Regions from separate parts of the Streptomyces sp. NPDC001156 genome, predicted to be linked through region 3. Evidence: riboswitches for the same ligand, from Rfam matches in the RefSeq annotation. Region 3 holds a riboswitch; each other region holds the start of a gene.
What was found. A riboswitch is a leader RNA that binds a small molecule or an ion and turns the genes downstream of it on or off. The one in region 3 is predicted to bind cyclic di-AMP.
Positions count from the first base shown of each region.

Region 1 (5,128 bases), on a different contig from region 3:
GTGCCGCCCGGTGCGGCGGCCCCGGCGGCGCCCTCGCCGCTCTCCTGCTCGAACTCCAGGGCCACGGCGGCGAGTTCCTGGAGGTTCTCGATGCGGGTCTCGTCCTGTGGGTCCGTCGAGGCCTGCAACTCCGCCAGATAGCCGGTGCGTTCGAGGACGGCTTCCAGGACGGTGGCCGGTCCCGCGCCGGACTCCACGATCGTCCGCAGGTCCTCCATCAGCGCGTTGAACCGCTTGACCGCGTTGGTCGAGCGGGCCGCCATGCCGTATGCCTCGTCCACCCGGCGCAGCGCCTGCGGGAAGCTGATCTTCTCCCGCTGGGCCAGGGCGTCGATCATCGCCTCGGCACGGTCGCCGATCCCCCGCTTCGGCACGTTCAGGATCCGCCGCAGCGGCACGGAGTCCTCCGGGTTCGCCAGCACCCGCAGGTACGCCAGGACGTCCCGGACCTCCTTGCGCTCGTAGAAGCGGACGCCGCCGACGACCTTGTAGGGCAGGCCGACGCGGATGAAGATCTCTTCGAAGACACGGGACTGGGCGTTCGTGCGGTAGAAGACGGCGACGTCGCCCGCCTTCGCCTCGCCCGTGTCGGTGAGGCGGTCTATCTCCTCGGCGACGAACTGGGCCTCGTCGTGCTCGGTGTCGGCGACGTAGCCGGTGATCCGCGCGCCGGCGCCCGCGTTGGTCCACAGGTTCTTCGGGCGGCGGGACTCGTTGCGCTCGATGACCGCGTTGGCGGCGCTCAGGATCGTCTGCGTGGAGCGGTAGTTCTGCTCCAGCAGGATCGTGGTGGCGTCCGGGTAGTCCTCCTCGAACTGGAGGATGTTGCGGATGGTCGCGCCGCGGAAGGCGTAGATCGACTGGTCGGCGTCACCGACGACGCACAGTTCGGCCGGCTGCAACTCGTCCTCGCCGGGGGGTACGTCCACGGGGTGCTCACGGGTGCCGACAAGCTCCCGGACGAGGGCGTACTGGGCGTGGTTGGTGTCCTGGTACTCGTCCACGAGGACGTGACGGAAGCGGCGGCGGTAGTGCTCGGCGACGTCCGGGAAGGCGCGCAGCAGGTTCACCGTCGTCATGATCAGGTCGTCGAAGTCGAGCGCGTTCGCCTCGCGGAGCCTGGACTGGTAGAGCGCGTACGCCTGGGCGAGGGTCTTCTCGAATCCGTCGGCGGCCTGCGCGGCGAAGTCCTCTTCGTCGATCAACTCGTTCTTCAGGTTGGAGATCTTCGCGCTGAAGGACTTCGGCGGGTATCGCTTGGGGTCGAGGTCCAGGTCGCGGCAGACGAGCGCCATCAGCCGCTTGCTGTCGGCCGCGTCGTAGATCGAGAAGGAGGATGTGAAGCCGAGTTTCTTGCTCTCCCGGCGCAGGATGCGGACGCACGCGCTGTGGAAGGTCATCACCCACATCGCGTTCGCGCGCGGGCCGACGAGGTGCTCGACGCGCTCCTTCATCTCGCCCGCGGCCTTGTTGGTGAAGGTGATCGCGAGGATCTGCCCAGGGTGGACGCCGCGCTCGGCCAGCAGATGGGCGATGCGGTGCGTCAGCACACGGGTCTTGCCCGAGCCGGCGCCGGCCACGATGAGCAGGGGGGAGCCGGCGTGCACAACGGCCGCGCGCTGGTTCTCGTTGAGCCCCTGGAGCAGTGCCTGGGGGTCGATGACCGGGCGGGGCGCGCCGTCCCTGTAGTACGCCTCACGGTCCGGGGGTACGTCGAAACGCCCGCCGAACAGATCGTCCGGAACCGGTTCCGGAGCGTGATCGTCCTCGGGCGGCGGGGGCTGCTCCTCAGCGGCCGGGGTGGCCTTGAGGTCCGCCAGGAAGCTGTCGTCAAAGAGGCTGCTCATCGCTCTCCGAGTCTAGGCCGCCCCACCGACAACCGGCCGCCGCCCGGGAAACACACCGACCGGCCTGGGCTCTGCGATGGATGATCTTCCGAAACCGACCACAAGGACTCCGTCACCTTCCGGGATCGATCGGTCACCAGCGGAAACGGATCGCATGGGGCCGACATGCCTGCCCAGGACCCCGCTCGAGCCCGTGCGGACAGGAAGACGACACCCCTCCGACAGCCGCGACAGGAACGAGTCAACTCATCACAGAACTGCCCATATTGACCACGGGCCGACGGATTCATGAGCCAGGTCACGAAAATGTATCGGGCATATCGAACATCAACCTTCACACAGACCACATCAGTTGGCTACCGTTCCCGGCGGGCCGTACGACCCCCACCGGCGAAGGTCGCCGGGTCGCGCGGCTTCCGCCGAGTCCGGTGCGCCCTCGTGGCAGCCGGAGCCGGGGACCCACCCGATCCTGGGGTGAATCGGCCGACCGCCTTTCGGGGCAAGGCCGTAGGGCACGCCTTCCGAACCACCCGCCCGAACCCGACAGCTAACTCGGTAGGCGGAGTACGGAAGGAGTCGCCTCCCATGGCGCCGCACCGCAAGGCCCGCCCCTCAGGCACGCGCATCGCAGGCATACGGACCCCCGCCCTCGCGACGGCGGCCCTCACCTCCGTGGCCCTGCTCTCCCAGACGGCCAACGCCGCGCCCTCCACCGATGGCAAGCCGAGCATCGAAGAGGTCGAGAAAAAGGTCGACGACCTCTACCGCCAGGCCGAGTCGGCGACCGAAAAGTACAACGCCGCCAAGGAGAAGACGGCCAGCCAACGCAAGCGCGTCGACACGCTCCTGGACGACGTCGCCAGACGCACACAGAGTCTCAACGAGGCTCGGGACAAGCTGGGTTCGTTCGCCGCCGCGCAGTACCGCACCGGGGCGGCGGCCCCCGACACGGCCACGCTCCTGCTCGCCGACTCGCCCCAGGACTACTTCGACCAGACCCAGTTGATGGGCCGGCTCACCAGTCGCCAGAAGCAGGCGGTCGACGAGTACACCACCGACCAGGCCGCGACGATGGACAAGCGGCGCGAGGCCACCCAGAGCCTGCAGACGCTCACGGAGTCGCAGCAGACCCTCAGGTCGAGCAAGACGACCATCCAGACGAAGCTCGCCGCCGCACGGAACCTGCTGTCGGATCTGACCGCCGAGGAGAAGGCGCGGCTCGCCGCGATCGAGCAGAAGAAGCAGGAAGAGGCTCAGCGCCAGGCGGAAGAGCTGGCACGGCAGCAGGCGGCGCAGCGAGAGGCCGCGCAGCGCCAGGCGGCTCAGCAGAAGGCGCAGTCGAGCACGCCGAGCACTACGACCGGTTCGACGGACACGTCCGCCACGGGCTCCTCGAACGCGACGAAGGCGGACCAGGTCCTGGCGTTCGCCCGGGCCCAGATCGGCAAGCCCTACGCGTGGGGCGCCACCGGACCGGACTCGTACGACTGCTCGGGGCTGACCCAGGCCGCTTGGAAGGCCGCCGGGGCGACGCTCCCGCGCACCACGTACGACCAGGTGAACGCCGGCACGACGGTCTCGCTCACCGACGCCCAGCCCGGTGACCTGATCTTCTTCTACGACGACATCAGCCACGTCGGCATCTACATCGGCAACGGCATGATGATCCACGCCCCGAAGCCCGGCGCATACGTCCGCGAGGAGTCGGTCTACTACGGCGGCGCTTCGATCATCCACAGCGTGGTGCGGCCCGGCTGAGGCCGGTTTCCCTTTCCGGTACGGGGCACGCGCGCGTGGGGTTGTTTTCGGCCTCCCGCGCGCGTGCCCCGTACGCATCGCGCGTGTGCGTCCCTAGCATCAGGCGCATGTCAGGCACCTCCGAGCTCCGCACCTGGTGGACACAGCGTCCGCCCGCCACCGGGGCCGCCGTGATGGCGACCGGCATCCTGTCGGTCGGGCTGCATCTGACCGGGTACGGGGTCCTCTCCCGTATCGCCCTCGCCCTGACGGCCGCCGCCTGGCTGGGGCTCGTCGTCGACGTCGGCGTACGGGTGCTGTGGGAGCGCGACCGGTGGGCTCGGCAGGCTCTCACGGCGACCGCACTCGCCCCTGTCGCGGCGACCGCCACGCTGGGCACGGGAGTGTCCATGCAGGGCGGGCAGCCGCTCGCCGAGGCGCTTCTCGCGCTGGCCTTCGCGCTGTGGGTGGGCTTGCTCCTCCCGGTCGCACTGCGCTGGGAGCGGCCTATGCCCGGGGCCGTGTTCCTCGGGTGCGTGGCCACGCAGGGGGTCGCCGTGCTCGCGGCGATGCTCGGGGCCACGGTGGGGACCGCATGGCTCGTGCACACGGCGCTGGTGCTCTTCTGGCTCGGGCTGGTGTTCTACCTGATCGGGCTGCGGTGCTTCGACCTGCGGCAGACGGCGACCGGTGCCGGAGACCACTGGATCGCGGGCGGCGCGCTCGCCATTTCCGCGCTGGCCGGGTCCCGGCTCGTGGCAGCCGGGCACAGCGGGCGCTACCTCTGGAGCAACGACGACAAGGGCGTCCTGCGGGAAGTCACGCTCGCCCTCCTCGTCCTCGCCCTCGTCTTCTACTGCGTGCTGGCGGCGGCCGAGCTGCTCCGGCCGCGGCTGCGCTATGACACGCGGCGCTGGTCGACGGTCTTCCCGTTGGGGATGACAGCGGTGGCGAGCCTGTCGGTCGCCACCACCCGCGGGGTGTCCTGGCTGCGCGGCCTCGGTGAGGTCCTGCTGTGGATCGCGGTGGCCGCCTGGTGCGTGGTCCTCGCCATGGCGGTCTCGTCGGTCCTGGGAGGCCTCAGGTCCAGAGCACCGCGATGAAGATGTTCGCGGTGGTCAGCGCACCGACGAGGGCGAAGGGACCCTTGTCGATCTTCTCCTCGTCCCGCTTCACGTAGACCAGGCCGAGAATCACGATCAGCAGGGCCAGTTTGACACCGATCTTGAACGTGTTGACCGAGTGGTGGTCCGCCTGGTTGAGGCCGACCAGGACGACTCCGGTGACCAGCATGGTCAGCGCGCCGTGGAGCATGCCGGGCACGAAGCGGGCGGTGCCCCGGCCCATCGCCTTCATCTGGGTGAGGAAGCCGCCGAGGAGCGCGGCGATGCCAACGATGTGCAGGCCGACGAAGAGATGGATGAGTACGTCCATGGGGCGGAGCCTAATCAGGGGTGCGCAGGTCCCCTGACACCGGCCCCGCGGATGTCAGGCCGCTCACACGGCCCCTGGATCCGCATATATGCCCCCCATAGCACTCCATC
Region 1 covers NZ_JBSFJX010000094.1:26,340-31,467, forward strand. The annotation lists gene pcrA (DNA helicase PcrA) at 1-1,847, opposite strand, end outside; cyclic di-AMP (ydaO/yuaA leader) riboswitch at 2,255-2,424, shown strand; gene ACWDA7_RS32310 (NlpC/P60 family protein) at 2,433-3,605, shown strand; gene ACWDA7_RS32315 (tellurite resistance/C4-dicarboxylate transporter family protein) at 3,713-4,687, shown strand; gene ACWDA7_RS32320 (hypothetical protein) at 4,665-5,018, opposite strand.
Region 1: it holds a riboswitch for cyclic di-AMP, as region 3 does, so the genes downstream of both, ACWDA7_RS32310 (NlpC/P60 family protein) here and ACWDA7_RS10950 (transglycosylase SLT domain-containing protein) in region 3, are expected to answer to the same signal.

Region 2 (4,872 bases), on a different contig from region 3:
GCCACTGGTCCCCTCGTTTTTTCGCTCTCAGCATGCTCACCTCCAGACACAGCGTACGTCCTGTACATTTTGTACGGAAGCCGATTTCGAGGAGGCGTGTGCCATGAACCGACCGTCCGCCCGCTATGTCCTGCCGGAGTTCACCGAACGCACCGGCTACGAGCAGCGGACCCTCGACCCGTACTCCAAGCTGCTGGACGAGCGGATCATCTTTCTGGGAACGCCCATCGACGACACCTCGGCCAATGACGTGATGGCGCAGTTCATGCACCTCGAGTACCTGGCTCCGGACCGGGACATCTCGCTGTACATCAACTCCCCCGGCGGCTCGTTCAGCGCGATGACGGCCGTCTACGACACGATCCAGTACGTCGGCTGCGATGTGGAGACGATCTGCCTCGGCCAGGCGGCGTCCGCCGCGGCCGTTCTGCTCGCCGCGGGCACGCCGGGCAAGCGGTTCGCGCTGCCCGGCGCACGCGTATTGATCCACCAGCCGTCCCTGCCCGAGCCCATCCAGGGACAGGCCACCGATCTGGCCATCCAGGCCGAGGAACTCATCCGCACGCGCAGGCGGCTGCAGGAGATGCTCGCGCGGCACACCGGGCAGAGTCCCGAGCGGATCGCAGCCGACATCGAGCGGGACAAGATCCTCGACGCCCCGGCTGCGGTGGAGTACGGGCTGGTCGATCGCATCATCCCGAGCCGCAAGGCATCACGCACCGCGCCCGGCGCGAGGTGAGCCGTCGATGCTGCCGCCCGAACTGCCTCCGCTGCCCCCGCTGACCCGTGCGGAAGCCGAACTGATCGACCGTTACCTCGACGTGGTCGACCTCGTCGGCCGCATCAACCCCGCGCACTCCGGGGACACCTACGGCTCACTGCGCGCCGCCCAGGCCCTGGTCGGCAAGGCGGTGGCCCTGCGCGAGGCCCTGGCGCTGATGCACCAGCGCGGTGAGAGCGAACTGCACGGCCGCACGCTCGCCCGGGCCCTGCGCGTCCTGGACGGCGAACGCCGCGCGGCCCGCGTCACGGTGCCTCCCGGACCGGACGACTGACCTGATGGATCGGTGCGGGTGCGGAGCCGGCCTGAGCGACGGCTCCTCCGTCCTCCTGCGTCGCGCAGGACGGTCGGCTGACGGGTAGTGATCGGCGCGTAGGAGCTGGGAAGTTGGCTGGACGGCTGCCGCGCACCGCACATCGGGCGGCGACCTCTACCCCTTTACCGCGGCTCAAACGCACCGAACGGGTTACCCACACTCGGAGTAGACGTCCATGATCCCAAGGGCCCGCGAGGCATGCGCAAAACGCTTCCCCTTGGGCCGGGATGAGGTGTTCCACCGCAGGTCCGGGCCTCGTCCCACCCCTCAACGCGGCCCGAACAAAGGGCTGTCCAGCCGAACGGGTGAGTGGTGAGTAATGCCACAAACCACCGGTTCCATTGTGTTTTTTGGACACTCGTGAGTGAAGATCCCTTGCTGACGACAAGCCCCCGCCACCACGGCGGGGCGGTCCGGGCGGACGCCGAATCCTGCCGCCGCCCGGATGACGGGTCGACAGAAATGGATCGGCAGGAGTGGAGGACCCAGCAAGGCGGGCCGCCGGAGAGATCCGGGCGGTCCTTGGGGTGAAGCCGCGTGAGCGGCCGGGCTACTTCGCCAGCCCGAATCCGACAGGTCATCCTTCACAGGCGGCTGACGAAGGGTTGCGCATGACTGCGCTCAATCGTGTCCCGTCGCTGCTGACCCGGGCCGGCACGGCCTCGGCTCTCACTCTCGCCGCCGTCGGCGGCAGCATCGTGGCCCCCGGCCTCGCCACCGACGCCGCCGCCGCGGCTCCGGCTACCAAGGCGCTGCAGATCGCGGCGTCCAAGAAGGGATCACCGTACCAGTACGGTGCCACCGGCCCGCGCCGCTTCGACTGCTCGGGGCTCACGGTGTACGCGTTCAAGAAGGCGGGCAAGAAACTGCCCCGCACCGCCGCGGCGCAGTACAACAAGACGCGCCACATCTCCGCGTCGCACCGCAGGGCGGGAGACCTGGTGTTCTTCCACTGGGGCCGCAGCGTCTACCACGTCGGCATCTACGCCGGGAAGGGAAGGATCTGGCACTCCCCGAAGACCGGGGACGTAGTGAGGCTCCAGAAGATCTGGACGAAGAGCGTGTGGTACGGACGGGTCAGCTGATTCGACCTGCGGGGTGGCGGCACGGCGCGCCGCCGCCCCGCAGGGGCGTGAGCCGGGTCGAATCGGTTACTTGTTCACCATGGCCGACCCACCACCTCACCAGGATCGGAACGAGACACCCCTGGAGCGCGCCGACCGCAACTTCTCCGAGTTGCTTCAGGAGCTGCGGGTCACCCAGACCGGGGTGCAGATCCTCTTCGCGTTCTTGCTGACCCTCGCCTTCACCTCGCGCTTCCCGTCCCTCGACACGGTCCAGCGCATCACGTACGTCACCACGCTCCTGCTGGCCGTGCTGGCCGCGGCCCTGTTCACCTCGCCCGCGGCGCTGCACCGCACCCTCTTCCAGCAGCGCGTGAAGCCCTCCGTGGTGCGGATCTCGTCCCGCCTGGCCGCGCTCGGGCTTGTGGTACTGACGCTGGCGTTCACCGGGTCGGTGCTGCTGGTGGTGGACGTGGCCATGGGGCGCATCGCCGGTATCGCCGCCAGTGCGAGCACCTTCCTGGTCTACGTCGGCCTGTGGCGTGTCATGCCGCGGATGGTCCAGCGGGCGATCACCGATCACCAGACGACGGACCAGGCGGACGGCCGGGACACCCCCGGGCCCTCCCGCTGACGTGCGGCCGCCGGTCCGCACGGGGCGACGACACGGCACGGCGCCGAGTGCGCCGGCCGGGTCTCAGGAGCCCTGCTGGCCGCCCGCCGCGACCGGCTCCACGGGTGCGGCCCACGGCAGTTCGATCGCGACCGTCTTGCCCCCCTCGCGGGTGGGCCGCACGCTCAGCTTGCCGCCGTACTCCGCGGCGAGCCAGCGGATGATCACCATTCCGCGGCCGTTGTCCTGTTGCACGGCCGCGGGCAGGCGTTTGGGGAAACGCGGGTGGCTGTCGGTGACGCCGATGCGTAATAACTCGTCCCGGTCGAGGACGACGTCCACCGTGAACGTGGGTGACTGCCCCAGGGTGTGCTGGATGGCGTTCGTGGCGAGTTCGGACACGATCAGCCGTACGGTGTCGGCGACTTCGGCGTCGCCCGGCAGCCCCCATTCGATGAGAATGTCGGAGACATATTTCCGGGCGGCGGAGACCGAGGCGGGATCGCTCGGCAGAGTGACGGATGCTTCCTGATGATCTGCCATGGCGACGGTCGTCCCTTTCCCACGGGACCGGAGTCCGACACGAGCGGTTGGTTCGAGTAACGGTTCCGGACTGGGTGCTGCTCGCCAGCCTGCCATCACCTGGCCTCCGTCGGGCGCGATCCCCCGAGATATGCATATATCTGTCGCCCAAAGCGGTGAACTCTCCGACGACCGATCGTATTTGGGCGACCCCGGGGCTCATCCTCTACCGTCGCCGTGAAAACCGCGCGCCATGCGGAGGGAGTCGGCCATGCAGTACGGACCAGCGGTGCGCCGCCGCAAACTCGGCGCCGAATTGCGCGCCCTGCGCGCCCGGACGAGGCTCACGAGCGGCGAGGCAGCCGCCCTGGTCGGCTGGCACCAGTCCAAGGTGAGCCGGATCGAGACGGGTGCCAGCGGGGTCAAACCGGCCGACGTGGGCCGGCTGCTGGACGCGTACGGCGTCGAGGAGCCCGAGCTGCGGGAGCTGCTGCTCATGCTCGCGGGCTCGGAGGACGGCGGCGGGCGGCAGAACTGGTGGAACGCCTACCGCGGGGTGCTGCCGCCGACCTACCGCGATTTCATCAGCCTGGAGTCACAGGCGAGCGGGATACGCACGCTGGAGACCTCCGTGGTGCCGGGGCTGCTCCAGACGCCCGAGTACGCCCGGGCCGTGACCCGGGCCGCCGTCGACGGTCTGGAGGACGACAAGCTGGACGCCCTGGTGGAGGTGCGGCTGGCCCGGCAGGACGTGCTGCGCGCCGATCCGCCGCTGAGCCTGTGGGCGGTTCTGGACGAGGCGGTGCTGCACCGAGAGGTGGGGGGTCCGAAGGTCATGGCGCGCCAGCTGCAACGGCTCCTGGACGCGGCCAAACTGCCCCAGGTCCGGCTCCAGGTCCTGCCGTTCGCCGCCGGGGCGCATATCGGCATTACCGGACCTTTCGTTATCTTCTCATTTCCGAGCAGATCTGATCTGGATGTAGTTGTTCTCGACCACTTGACGAGTAGCCTCTACCTGGAGCGGAAAGAAGACCTCCAGGCCTACAGCGAGGCCTTCAACTCCCTTCGGATCCACGCCCTTTCCCCCGAGGACACGTTGGATTACATCGCCGCGTTGGCCGGCGACGCATAAGGAGTCACCATGTCAGCACTGCCTCGACACATCCCTTCCAGCACCTTGCTGCACGGAGTGCGGTGGCTGCGCAGCAGTCGCAGCACGGGAATGAACAACTGCGTCGAGACCGCTCTGCCCGGCCCCGGACGCTGGTCCGGCCTGGTGGCCGTGCGCGACTCAAAGAACGTGAGCGGACCCGCCCTGGTCTTCGGCCCCGGCGCCTGGAAGGAGTTCCTGACCGAACTGAGGTGATCACGTTTCTGCGACTCGGTAGCAAATCGGCCAATTTCGAACCGCTTTCCGAGTCACTTCCGTAGCAATTCCTCCCCCACTCTGTTCGTGCGAGCTCGTAGGCATCACCCGTACGGCGCGCGAGGCACGGCCGTTTCGCCGACTCACGGTCGCGTTTCGCCGATCACCCCCACGGCGTGCTCGATCTGACCGTCGGTGAGGTCGGCACGA
Region 2 covers NZ_JBSFJX010000054.1:325-5,196, reverse strand. The annotation lists gene ACWDA7_RS24350 (ATP-dependent Clp protease proteolytic subunit) at 104-739, shown strand; gene ACWDA7_RS24345 (hypothetical protein) at 747-1,055, shown strand; cyclic di-AMP (ydaO/yuaA leader) riboswitch at 1,520-1,704, shown strand; gene ACWDA7_RS24340 (NlpC/P60 family protein) at 1,709-2,182, shown strand; gene ACWDA7_RS24335 (DUF6328 family protein) at 2,262-2,795, shown strand; gene ACWDA7_RS24330 (ATP-binding protein) at 2,859-3,317, opposite strand; gene ACWDA7_RS24325 (helix-turn-helix domain-containing protein) at 3,568-4,428, shown strand; gene ACWDA7_RS24320 (DUF397 domain-containing protein) at 4,438-4,662, shown strand; partial or broken gene ACWDA7_RS24315 (aminotransferase class I/II-fold pyridoxal phosphate-dependent enzyme) at 4,806-4,872, opposite strand, start outside.
Region 2: it holds a riboswitch for cyclic di-AMP, as region 3 does, so the genes downstream of both, ACWDA7_RS24340 (NlpC/P60 family protein) here and ACWDA7_RS10950 (transglycosylase SLT domain-containing protein) in region 3, are expected to answer to the same signal.

Region 3 (5,128 bases):
CCGGGGACCTGCCCGCCCGTGCGTCGGCCCTGGTCGCCCTCGCGGCCCGTCCGCCGGACCCGGCACATGTGGGCACGGTGTGGCGGGACGTCTGGGCCGACCGCCTGGAGGCGCTCGACCCGCTCGTCGACACCTGGCCGGCCCACCCGGTGTGGGACGGCCCCTGGGGCCACGGCGGCATCCGGGAGGACCACGGTGCGCTCCGCCGGGCGGCCGTACTCGCGGTGGGCGGCCGGCACGACCCGTACCGGGACGCCGTCCTCGGGCTCGTGGAGCACCTTCCGGCCGATCGCGTACGCGGTCTGATCGGGCCCTGGTCGCACCAGTACCCGGATCACGGGCTGCCGGGTCCGGCGATCGGTTTCCTCCAGGAGACGCTGCGCTGGTGGGACCACTGGCTCAAGGGCGAGGACACGGGAGTCATGGCCGAGCCGCCGCTGCGGGTGTACATCAGCGACCCGCATCCTCCGGCGACGCACTACGACGCACTCCCGGGCCGCTGGGTCGGCGAGCCGTCCTGGCCCTCGCCGAACGTCACCCGGGTCCCGTACGCACTCCAGGGCGCGTCCGTGCCCGTCCGGTCCCCGATGCACACCGGCCTCGACTCGGGCGGCTTCGCTCCCCGTGGCGACCACGCCGATCTGCCGCCGGACCAGCGCGAGGAGGACGCGAGGTCGGTGTGTTTCGAGTTCGAACCCGCCGAGGAGACCTGGGTGCTGGGCCGTCCCCGGGTGCGGCTGCGGCTGACCTGTCCGGTGCCGGGCGGCCAAGTGGTCGCCCGTCTCTGCGATGTGGCGCCCGACGGTTCGTCGACACTGGTCACCCGTGGAGTCCTGAACCTGTGGGCGCGCCGCGGTCCTGATCGGCCCGCCCCCTGGATTCCGGGCACGACGGAGGACGTGGTCTTCGAACTGAGCGGTGTCGGCCATGCCTTCCCGCCCCGTCACCGCATCCGCCTGGCCGTCTCCTCCGCGTACTGGCCGTGGGCGTGGCCCCGGCCCGGTTCGGAGGCGGGCTTCACGCTGGACCCCGCCGGAAGCTCGCTGGAACTCCCGGTGCGGACCCGGGAGCAGGGGCCGCACATCGCCTTCGAGGAACCGGAGCAGTCCGAGCCGCTCGGCGTCAGCGATCCGGCCACGCTCGACGAACCCCGCCCGGAGCGCCTGGTGGTGCGGGACGTGGCGAAGGGCGAGTGGCTCCTGGTCGTCGACCCGCGCCGGGACGGCACGCGCGTGTATCCCGACGGCCTCGAAGTGAGCGAGGACGCGCTGGAGGCGTACACCATCGAGGACTCGGGTCCGTTGACCGCCCGCATCCGCTGCGACTGGTCGGTCCGGCTGCACCGCCCGGAGTCGGGCTGGGACGCGAGGGTGGAGACGCACGCGGAGCTCACCTGCACCGAGACGGACTTCGTCACCTCTCACGAGGTCGTCTGCAAGGACGGCTACGAGGTGGTGTTCCACCGCACATGGGAGAAGCGGATCCCCCGCGGAACGGGATAGAGGCGAGGCATCCGATCGCCACCTCAAGCCCTTATGGGGCAATATGCCCGATTGGCCGGAATGCCGGGCGGGAGAGGTGCGCGCATCCGCCTGTCCGAATTGCCACATTAGCCCCTTAGTTGCCAATCGCGCCTCACGTAAGGGCGAAGTGAATTGAGTCACGCACCCGTCGGAGGGGGGCTTTCGGGCGGGTCACCCAATCACCCTTTGCGTATGCCAAGTTGAGCATCTCTCGACAAAGAGGATCACACCCCTTATTCCCCGATGTCATGGTCAATCGGGTCGGAGCATGACATCCAGGCTTGTTCCCGACATGTGCTCTCGCATACCTTCCCTTCGACCCGAGCGGGCCGCCGAATCCTGCCGCCGCTCGAGAAGCCATCGACCCACCACGGCAGGAGCGGGGGACCCAGGTAAGTCGCCGGGCCGGACACTGTGCCGGAGCGGCTTGGGGTGAAGCCGTGCCTCGACACCGAGGACACGGCCGGGCACCTCCCCGCCCGAACCCGACAGCTCACCTCGCAGGCGCCGGAGAGGAATGCCACATGTCCGCTTTCGCCCTGCCCGCACGTCGCCAGGACCGCAACTCCAAGGCCACCCGCATCCGCCGCGCACTCACCGCCGCGGGGACCGGAGCCGTGGTTCTCGCCCTGCCGATCATGGGTGCGACCTGCGCTTCGGCCGCCACGCCGGCCGCTCCGACGAAGGCCGCCAGCGTGACGTCCCGCGCCGGTAGCCTCGACGGCTGGATCCGCCAGTCGCTCGCGATCATGGCCCAGAAGGGAATCCCCGGCTCGTACAACGGCATCTACCGCAACGTGATGCGCGAGTCCTCGGGCAACCCGAAGGCCATCAACCTCTGGGACTCCAACGCCCGCAAGGGCATCCCGTCCAAGGGGCTCCTCCAGATCATCGACCCGACCTTCCGGACGTACCACGTGTCGGGCACGCCCTTCGACCCCTACGACCCGGTCGCGAACATCACGGCCGCGTGCAACTACGCCGCCCACCGGTACGGCTCGATCGACAACGTCAACAGCGCCTACTGAGGTCCGCGGGCCGTCAGCGCCTGACCGGCAGCCGCCGGCCGGGGGCTGGCGGCCGGGGGCTGGCGGCCGGGAACAGCCGCTCGAGGACGACGGCGACGCCGTCGTCCTCGTTCGACGTGGTGATCTCGTCGGCGACCGCCTTGAGTTCCGGGTGGGCGTTGGCCATGGCGACGCCCTGCGCCGCCCAGTCGAACATGGGGATGTCGTTGGGCATGTCCCCGAAAGCGATGGTCCCTGACGGGCTCAGGCCCAGGAAACCGGCGGCCAGCGCGAGCCCCGTCGCCTTGGTGACGCCGCTCGGCTGCAGCTCGACGGTGCCGGGTCCCGACATGGTGACCGTAGCCAGGGAACCGACCACGCCACGGGCCACCGTCGCCAACTCGTCGTCGGACAGGGCGTGGTGGCGCAGCAGCACCTTGCTGATGGGCTCGCACCACAGGTCCTCGCGCCGCTCCACCCGCACCGCGGGCAGCGTGGGATGCGGCATTTGGTAGCCGGGCTCGATGAGCGTGAGCCCGTGCACTCCGTCCTGGTCCACGGCCGCGTACACCTGCCCCACCTCGGCCTCGATCTTGCCGAGCGCGGTTTCGGCCAACTCCCGGTCCAGGGTGACGGAGAAAAGCAGCCGCTGAGCGCCGGCGTCGTACACCTGCGCGCCCTGTCCGCACACCGCAAGCCCCCTCCCGCCGAGGTCGTCGAGCAGCGGTCGCACCCTCGGCGCCGGGCGCCCCGTCACCACCAGGTGCTGTGCACCGACCGCGGTGGCCCGTTCCAGTGCGGCCCGTGACCGGTCGGAGAGCGTGTCGTCACCACGCAGCAGCGTTCCGTCCAGGTCAGTGGCGATGAGCGAGTAAGCGAGGGGTGCGGCCATGATCAGAGAATACGGATGGAAACACCTCAGCGTTCGGGCGGTTACCGGACGGCATCCGATATCCCACGCAGCCCGGCACGCACGGATATCCTCCCTCACGTCACGGCCCCCGGGAACGGCGACCGGCGGCTCGACTCCCCCTGCCCCACGCGCCGTTGAGCTCTTCACCGGGTTCCTCCGAGGATGCGCCGGCCTTCAGGCCGGGGATGAATCGGACTCCTGCGGAGCAGGGCAGGGGTAGCCGGATCGCCGTCAGGGCGATCCGGTGTCGACCCCGCACGGCGGTGATGTCGCCCACGATGATCAAGAACTCTCAACTGTCAGTCCTCCCGGGTAGGTTCGGATGCATGACGACAGCAGCGGCCACAAAGGACGCCGGGCATGCCCGGTACACCTTCCGTGTGCGCCTGTCGAACACGGCCAGGCGCCGACTCGAAGCCGAGTGGGATCGCTGCCGGTGGATCTGGAACGAATGCGTGGCCAAGTCCAAACAGGTCCACGTGCAGGCCAGGGCAACAGGCGAGAAGCTGACGTGTGGCCCGGCTCAGCTCGACAAGATGCTGACCGAGGCCCGCAGGGGGATGCCGTGGCTGGCTGAGGGCGCGAGCGTGCCTCAGCAGCAGGTGATACGCGACTTCGCCAAGGCTCGCGCCAAGGCCCTCAAGGACATCAAGGACCGGGTTGCGGCGCACCGTCGGGCGGGGATGCCCCGGTGGAAGAAGAAGCGGCAGGCGCGGCCGAGCCTGAACTACACCCGGCGGGGCTTTCGCATCAAGGACGGTCGTGTGCACCTGGCGGGCGGGATCGTGGTGAGCGTGGTGTGGTCGCGGGAGCTGCCCGCGGACCCGTCGAGCGTGCGCGTGTACCGGGACAGCCTCGGACATTGGTACGTGTCCTTCGTTGTCCCGGCTCAGGTTGAGCCGCTCTTTGAGACCGGCCGCGTCCTGGGTGTGGACTGGGGTGTGAAGGAGACCGCCACCACCACCGATGACGCCTATGACCTCCCGCATGGCGGGTACGGCAAGCGGGCCGCGCAGCGGCTGGCGAGGTACCAGCGGATGATGGCCCGGCGGCGCCGGCCGAAGGGGCAGCCCGCATCCGCCGGCTACCAGAAGGCGCAAGCGCAGGCAGCGAAGTTGCACAAGAAGATCGCGAGGCAGCGGGAGGACACCGGCCGCAAGTGGGCCAAGGGTGTGATGCGCGGCCATGACGGGGTTGCGGTGGAGGACTTCCATCCGAGGTTCCTCGCGAAGACCACCATGGCCCGCAAGGCGGCCGATGCCGCCATCGCCGCGACCAAGCGTGCCCTGGTCGAGATGGGCCGCAAACACGCGCGAGACGTGCGTCTGGTGCACCCGGCGCACACCACGATGGACTGCGCAACGTGCGGAGCGAGAACCAAGCACGCACTCCCTCTCTCGATGAGAACGTATGCCTGCACCGTGTGCGGAGCCGTGTCCCCCAGGGACAAGAACTCCGCCCGCGTGATGCTGGTCCGGGCAGGTTGGAACCCGGACGGTGTCGAGGGCGTAAGACCGCCGGGGCCGCTGGCCCAGGCGGCAGCCTGAGCCGTAAATCCCCGCTCAGCCCTGGAGGGTGGACAATCCCCTCCCAGGGAGGGAAGCCTTCAATATGAGCCCCGGTACGTCGCGGTCCGCGTCGAACGGCACACTGCCGGCCCTGTCGGCCACGGGTCCCCCACGTGT
Region 3 covers NZ_JBSFJX010000015.1:63,154-68,281, reverse strand. The annotation lists gene ACWDA7_RS10955 (CocE/NonD family hydrolase) at 1-1,502, shown strand, start outside; cyclic di-AMP (ydaO/yuaA leader) riboswitch at 1,875-2,043, shown strand; gene ACWDA7_RS10950 (transglycosylase SLT domain-containing protein) at 2,063-2,551, shown strand; gene ACWDA7_RS10945 (HAD family hydrolase) at 2,565-3,422, opposite strand; gene ACWDA7_RS10940 (RNA-guided endonuclease InsQ/TnpB family protein) at 3,770-4,990, shown strand.

Region 4 (5,128 bases), on a different contig from region 3:
TGGCGGCATGACGGCGGTGGTGCCCGGTGTGCGGTTCCCGGGGCGGGCCTCTGCGCCGGTCCGTGGTCGGTGGCGGCATGACGGTGGTGCTGCCCGGTGTGCGGTTCCTGGGGCGGGCCTCTGCGCCGGTCCGTGGTCGGTGGCGGCATGACGGCGGTGGTGCTGCCCGGTGTGCGGTTCCTGGGCGCGGCCCGGCGTCGGGCCCGCGACCGGATCGGTCAAAGCCGCAGCAAGGCGACGTCGGCAGCCGATCCGGGCGCAAGGCCGTCGGGAAGGGCCCCGACGCGTGGCTCGGTCTGCCGGATACCGTCGAAGTGTGACCAGCCCGTCCCGTCCCCAGCCCTCGGCGCCCGAACTCTTCACCTGGGAGTTCGCCGCCGACCCCTACCCCGCCTACGCCTGGCTCCGCGAGCACGCTCCCGTGCACCGGACGAAACTGCCGAGCGGGGTGGAGGCCTGGCTGGTCACCCGGTACGCCGATGCCAAGCAGGCCCTCGCCGACCAGCGGCTCAGCAAGAACCCGGCGCACCACGACGAACCCGCGCACGCCAAGGGCAAGACCGGCATCCCCGGCGAGCGCAAGGCCGAGCTGATGACGCACCTGCTCAACATCGATCCCCCGGACCACACGCGGCTGCGGCGGCTCGTCTCCAAGGCCTTCACCCCCCGTCGCGTCGCCGAGTTCACACCCCGGGTGCAGGAGCTGACCGACCAGCTCATCGACCGCTTCGCGGAACGCGGCTCCGCCGATCTCATCCATGAGTTCGCCTTCCCGCTCCCCATCTACGCCATCTGCGACATGCTCGGCGTCCCCCGCGAGGACCAGGACGACTTCAGGGACTGGGCCGGGATGATGATCCGGCACGGCGGGGGACCCCGGGGCGGGGTCGCCCGGTCCGTCAAGAAGATGCGCGGCTATCTCGCCGACCTCATCCACCGCAAGCGCGAAGCTCTGCCCGATGCGCCCGGCCCCGGTGAGGACCTCATCTCCGGGCTCATCCGCGCCTCCGACCACGGCGAGCACCTCACCGAGAACGAGGCCGCCGCCATGGCCTTCATCCTGCTCTTCGCCGGGTTCGAGACAACGGTCAATCTGATCGGCAACGGGACGTACGCCCTCCTCACCCACCCCGAGCAGCGTGCCTGGCTGCAGGCCTCCCTCGCCCGTGGGGAGCGCGGGCTGCTCGAGACGGGGGTCGAGGAACTCCTCCGCTACGACGGCCCGGTCGAGCTGGCCACCTGGCGGTTCGCCACCCAGCCGCTCACCGTCGGCGGGCAGGACATCGCCCCCGGCGATCCGGTGCTCGTCGTGCTGGCGGCCGCCGACCGGGACCCGGAGCGGTTCGCCGATCCCGATGTGCTCGACCTCTCCCGCCGCGACAACCAGCATCTGGGATACGGCCACGGCATCCACTACTGCCTCGGCGCCCCCCTCGCCCGCCTCGAGGGGCAGACCGCCCTCGCCACGCTCCTCATCCGGCTGCCCGATCTGGAACTCGGGGCGGACCCGGTCGACTTGCGCTGGCGCGGCGGACTCATCATGCGGGGATTGCGAACTTTGCCCGTAAAGTTCGCGACGGATCGTGATGTGCGACGGCCGTCTGGCGCCGATTCCGGAGGATGACGCGGCGATCACGCGGGCGGTCCCGTAGTCGGTCCCGGAAAGGTGACACGCACTCAACTCTGTGATCTTCACGTGATCTGCGCTGCATTAACTTGTGACAAGTGATCGCTTGGCGCTACCTTCACGCAGCAGCGCGACGACATGCCTCAACCGTCGCGCCGGTCCCTGCTGTCGTGTGAAAGGCAAGCGCATGCTCTCCGGGAACGGCCGTCACCGGCGCCCCCGCCAGGCTCCGGCTCTCCTTGTCGCGGCAGGGGTGACCGGCTCAGCGATCGCGATCCCGCTGCTGGGCGCCACCGGTGCGAGCGCGGCCTCCGGTATCACCTGGGACCGGGTCGCGGAGTGCGCGAGCGGAGGCTCCTGGAGCGCGGACACCGGCAACGACCGCTACGGCGGGCTCCAGTTGACGCAGCAGGACTGGGACGAGTACGGCGGCCTCGACTACGCCCCCAGGGCCGACCAGGCGAGCCGCTCCCAGCAGATCGCCGTCGCCGAGAGGATCCTCGACGGCCAGGGCGTCTCCGTCTGGTCCGCCTGCGGTCTGGTCGCCGGCCTGAGTGAGGACTCGGCCTCCGCGCACGTCGACACCGGCCTCGCGGGCGAATCCTCCGACGGCGGGTCCTCCTCCGGCTACGGCATGGACTCCGGACTGTCCGAGTCGTCTGGATCGACCACTTCGGGGCACTCATCGCCTTCTTCGTCCGCCTCCTCCTCTTCGTCGCCTTCCTCCGGGGCGAGTGAGAAGTCCTTCAAGGGTGCTTCCCGATCGGCGGGGTCTCAGGGTGACGGCGACGCGTCCACTGAAGCGACGAAGAGCGACGAGTCGGACAAGTCCGGGCAGAGCGACACCTCTTCGAGGGCCGGTCGTCATCGCGGGAGCAGCGCCGACGAGAGTGCGGCGGGTGACCGTGCGGGCGACTCGGCCGCCCGGCACGCTTCGCGCGGCTCCAGCGCCGGGCGCGACGTCGCCGACGGCTCGTACACCGTCCGGCCCGGGGACAATCTGACGGCCATCGCCGACTCCCTTGACCTGAAGGGCGGATGGGCCAAGCTGTACGACGCGAACAAGAAGACGGTCGGCGCCGACCCCGACCTCATTCTCCCCGGTCAGAACCTTGAGATCGGTACCGAATCCGACGCCGGGCAGCAGTGAACTGCCTTGCCGTTCCAGGGGACTTCATGCCCTGGTTCGTGGCGAATGTCTGATTTGGCGAGAGTGAGATATGAGTCTCATAAGCCCTGATCGTCTTTGAAATTCCGCGGATCGACTGCTTACGGTCGTGTCCGCTCGCCACAGCGGGCCCCCACGGTCGCAACGCCGAATCCTGCCAGCGGCCGTGTGGGAACAGTCGACGCGTCAAGCGCCGTAGGCAGGAGCGGGGGACCCAAGGTAAGCGCCGCGCCCGGACATTGACCGGGACGGCTCGGGGTGAAGCCGCGCACCACGTCGTGCGCGGCCGGGCAACTCAACCGGCCCGAACCCGACAGCTCACCTCGCAGGCGTCGGTGAGGGGATCGAACCATGCTGTGTTCCGGCAAGGGCAAGCACCGCCGCCCGTCCAAGGCCACTCGCGCCGTCACACTCGCCGGCGTCGCCGGCGCCGCCATAGCCGCTCCGCTGCTCGCGGCCGGCAACGCCTCGGCCGCCACCTCGGCCGAGTGGGACGCCGTCGCCCAGTGCGAGTCCGGCGGCAACTGGGCCATCAACACCGGCAACGGTTTCTACGGTGGCCTGCAGTTCACGAACTCCACCTGGGCCGCCTACGGTGGCACCGCCTACGCCGCGCGTGCGGACCTGGCAAGTAAGGCCCAGCAGATCGCCGTCGCCGAGAAGGTCCTCGCAGGCCAGGGCAAGGGTGCCTGGCCGGTGTGCGGCAAGGGCCTGTCGAGCGCCCCCTACAACGGCGCCGCGGCCTCCACGAACAACTCGGCGAAGAGCGCCACGACCACTCGCTCGACCGGTGAGCAGACGGCCAACCGCTCCGCGCAGCGCCCGGCTCCCCAGAAGACGGTCACCACCCCGACCGGCCAGAAGATCAAGAAGGGCGACGGCGAGTACAAGGTCGTCAAGGGTGACAGCCTCAGCTCGATCGCCGAGAAGCACCACGTCCAGGGCGGCTGGAAGAAGCTGTTCCAGCTGAACAAGGACATCGTCAAGGACGCCGACCTCATCTACCCGGGTCAGCAGCTGCACCTGAAGTGACAGCTGCCGGGCAGCCGGCTCACAGGGTCCCCCCAGACGTGACCTCCATGGTGGGGGTCACGTGAGATCCACCCCCGTCCCCACGGGCTCCCCGCTCCGGTGCGTGTTCCCCCGTACGCACCGGAGCGGGGCCTTTTTGCCTGCGCGCCGTGCGATTTTCACCGGGCTTTCCTCTCCTCCTTTGTTCCGAGTAGGAACAATGTGTACCGTCACCCTGTCCTGGACGGTCGGTCGGCTGGCCGCCCACCCGGGACGGATAGGCTCTAGTCGCAAGGTGCCCCGCACTCTCAGCGTCACATCCATGAAGGAGATGCTCGTGCCGTCCATCGACGTCGTCGTAGCCCGGGAAATCCTGGACTCCCGCGGCAACCCCACGGTCGAGGTCGAGGTTGGCCTCGACGACGGCAGCACGGGTCGTGCCGCCGTCCCGTCCGGCGCCTCCACCGGTGCCTTCGAGGCCATCGAGCTCCGCGACGGTGACCCCAACCGCTACCAGGGCAAGGGCGTCGAGAAGGCCGTCCTCGCCGTCATCGAGCAGATCGGCCCGGAGCTCGTCGGCTACGACGCCACCGAGCAGCGCCTGATCGACCAGGCGATGTTCGACCTGGACGCCACCGACAACAAGGGCTCGCTCGGCGCCAACGCCATCCTCGGCGTCTCCCTCGCCGTCGCCCACGCCGCCTCCGAGGCGAGCGACCTCCCGCTCTTCCGTTACCTGGGCGGCCCGAACGCGCACCTGCTGCCGGTGCCGATGATGAACATCCTGAACGGCGGCTCGCACGCCGACTCCAACGTGGACATCCAGGAGTTCATGATCGCCCCGATCGGCGCGGAGTCCTTCTCGGAGGCCCTGCGCTGGGGCGCCGAGGTCTACCACACCCTGAAGAAGGTGCTGAAGACCAAGGGCCTGTCCACCGGCCTCGGTGACGAGGGCGGCTTCGCCCCGAACCTCGGCTCCAACCGCGAGGCCCTCGACCTCATCCTCGAGGCCGTCAAGCAGGCCGGGTACGTGCCCGGCGAGCAGATCGCCCTGGCTCTCGACGTTGCCGCCTCCGAGTTCTACAAGGACGGCAAGTACCTCTTCGAGGGCAAGGAGCGCTCCGCCGCCGAGATGACGGAGTACTACGAGGAGCTCGTCGCGGCCTACCCGCTCGTCTCCATCGAGGACCCGCTGTTCGAGGACGACTGGGCCGGCTGGAAGGTCATTACCGACAAGCTCGGCGACAAGGTCCAGCTGGTCGGCGACGACCTGTTCGTCACCAACCCCGAGCGCCTCGCCCGCGGCATCGAGGAGGGCACCG
Region 4 covers NZ_JBSFJX010000073.1:22,085-27,212, reverse strand. The annotation lists gene ACWDA7_RS28545 (cytochrome P450 family protein) at 317-1,624, shown strand; gene ACWDA7_RS28540 (transglycosylase family protein) at 1,815-2,777, shown strand; cyclic di-AMP (ydaO/yuaA leader) riboswitch at 2,977-3,142, shown strand; gene ACWDA7_RS28535 (transglycosylase family protein) at 3,147-3,827, shown strand; gene eno (phosphopyruvate hydratase) at 4,138-5,128, shown strand, end outside.
Region 4: it holds a riboswitch for cyclic di-AMP, as region 3 does, so the genes downstream of both, ACWDA7_RS28535 (transglycosylase family protein) here and ACWDA7_RS10950 (transglycosylase SLT domain-containing protein) in region 3, are expected to answer to the same signal.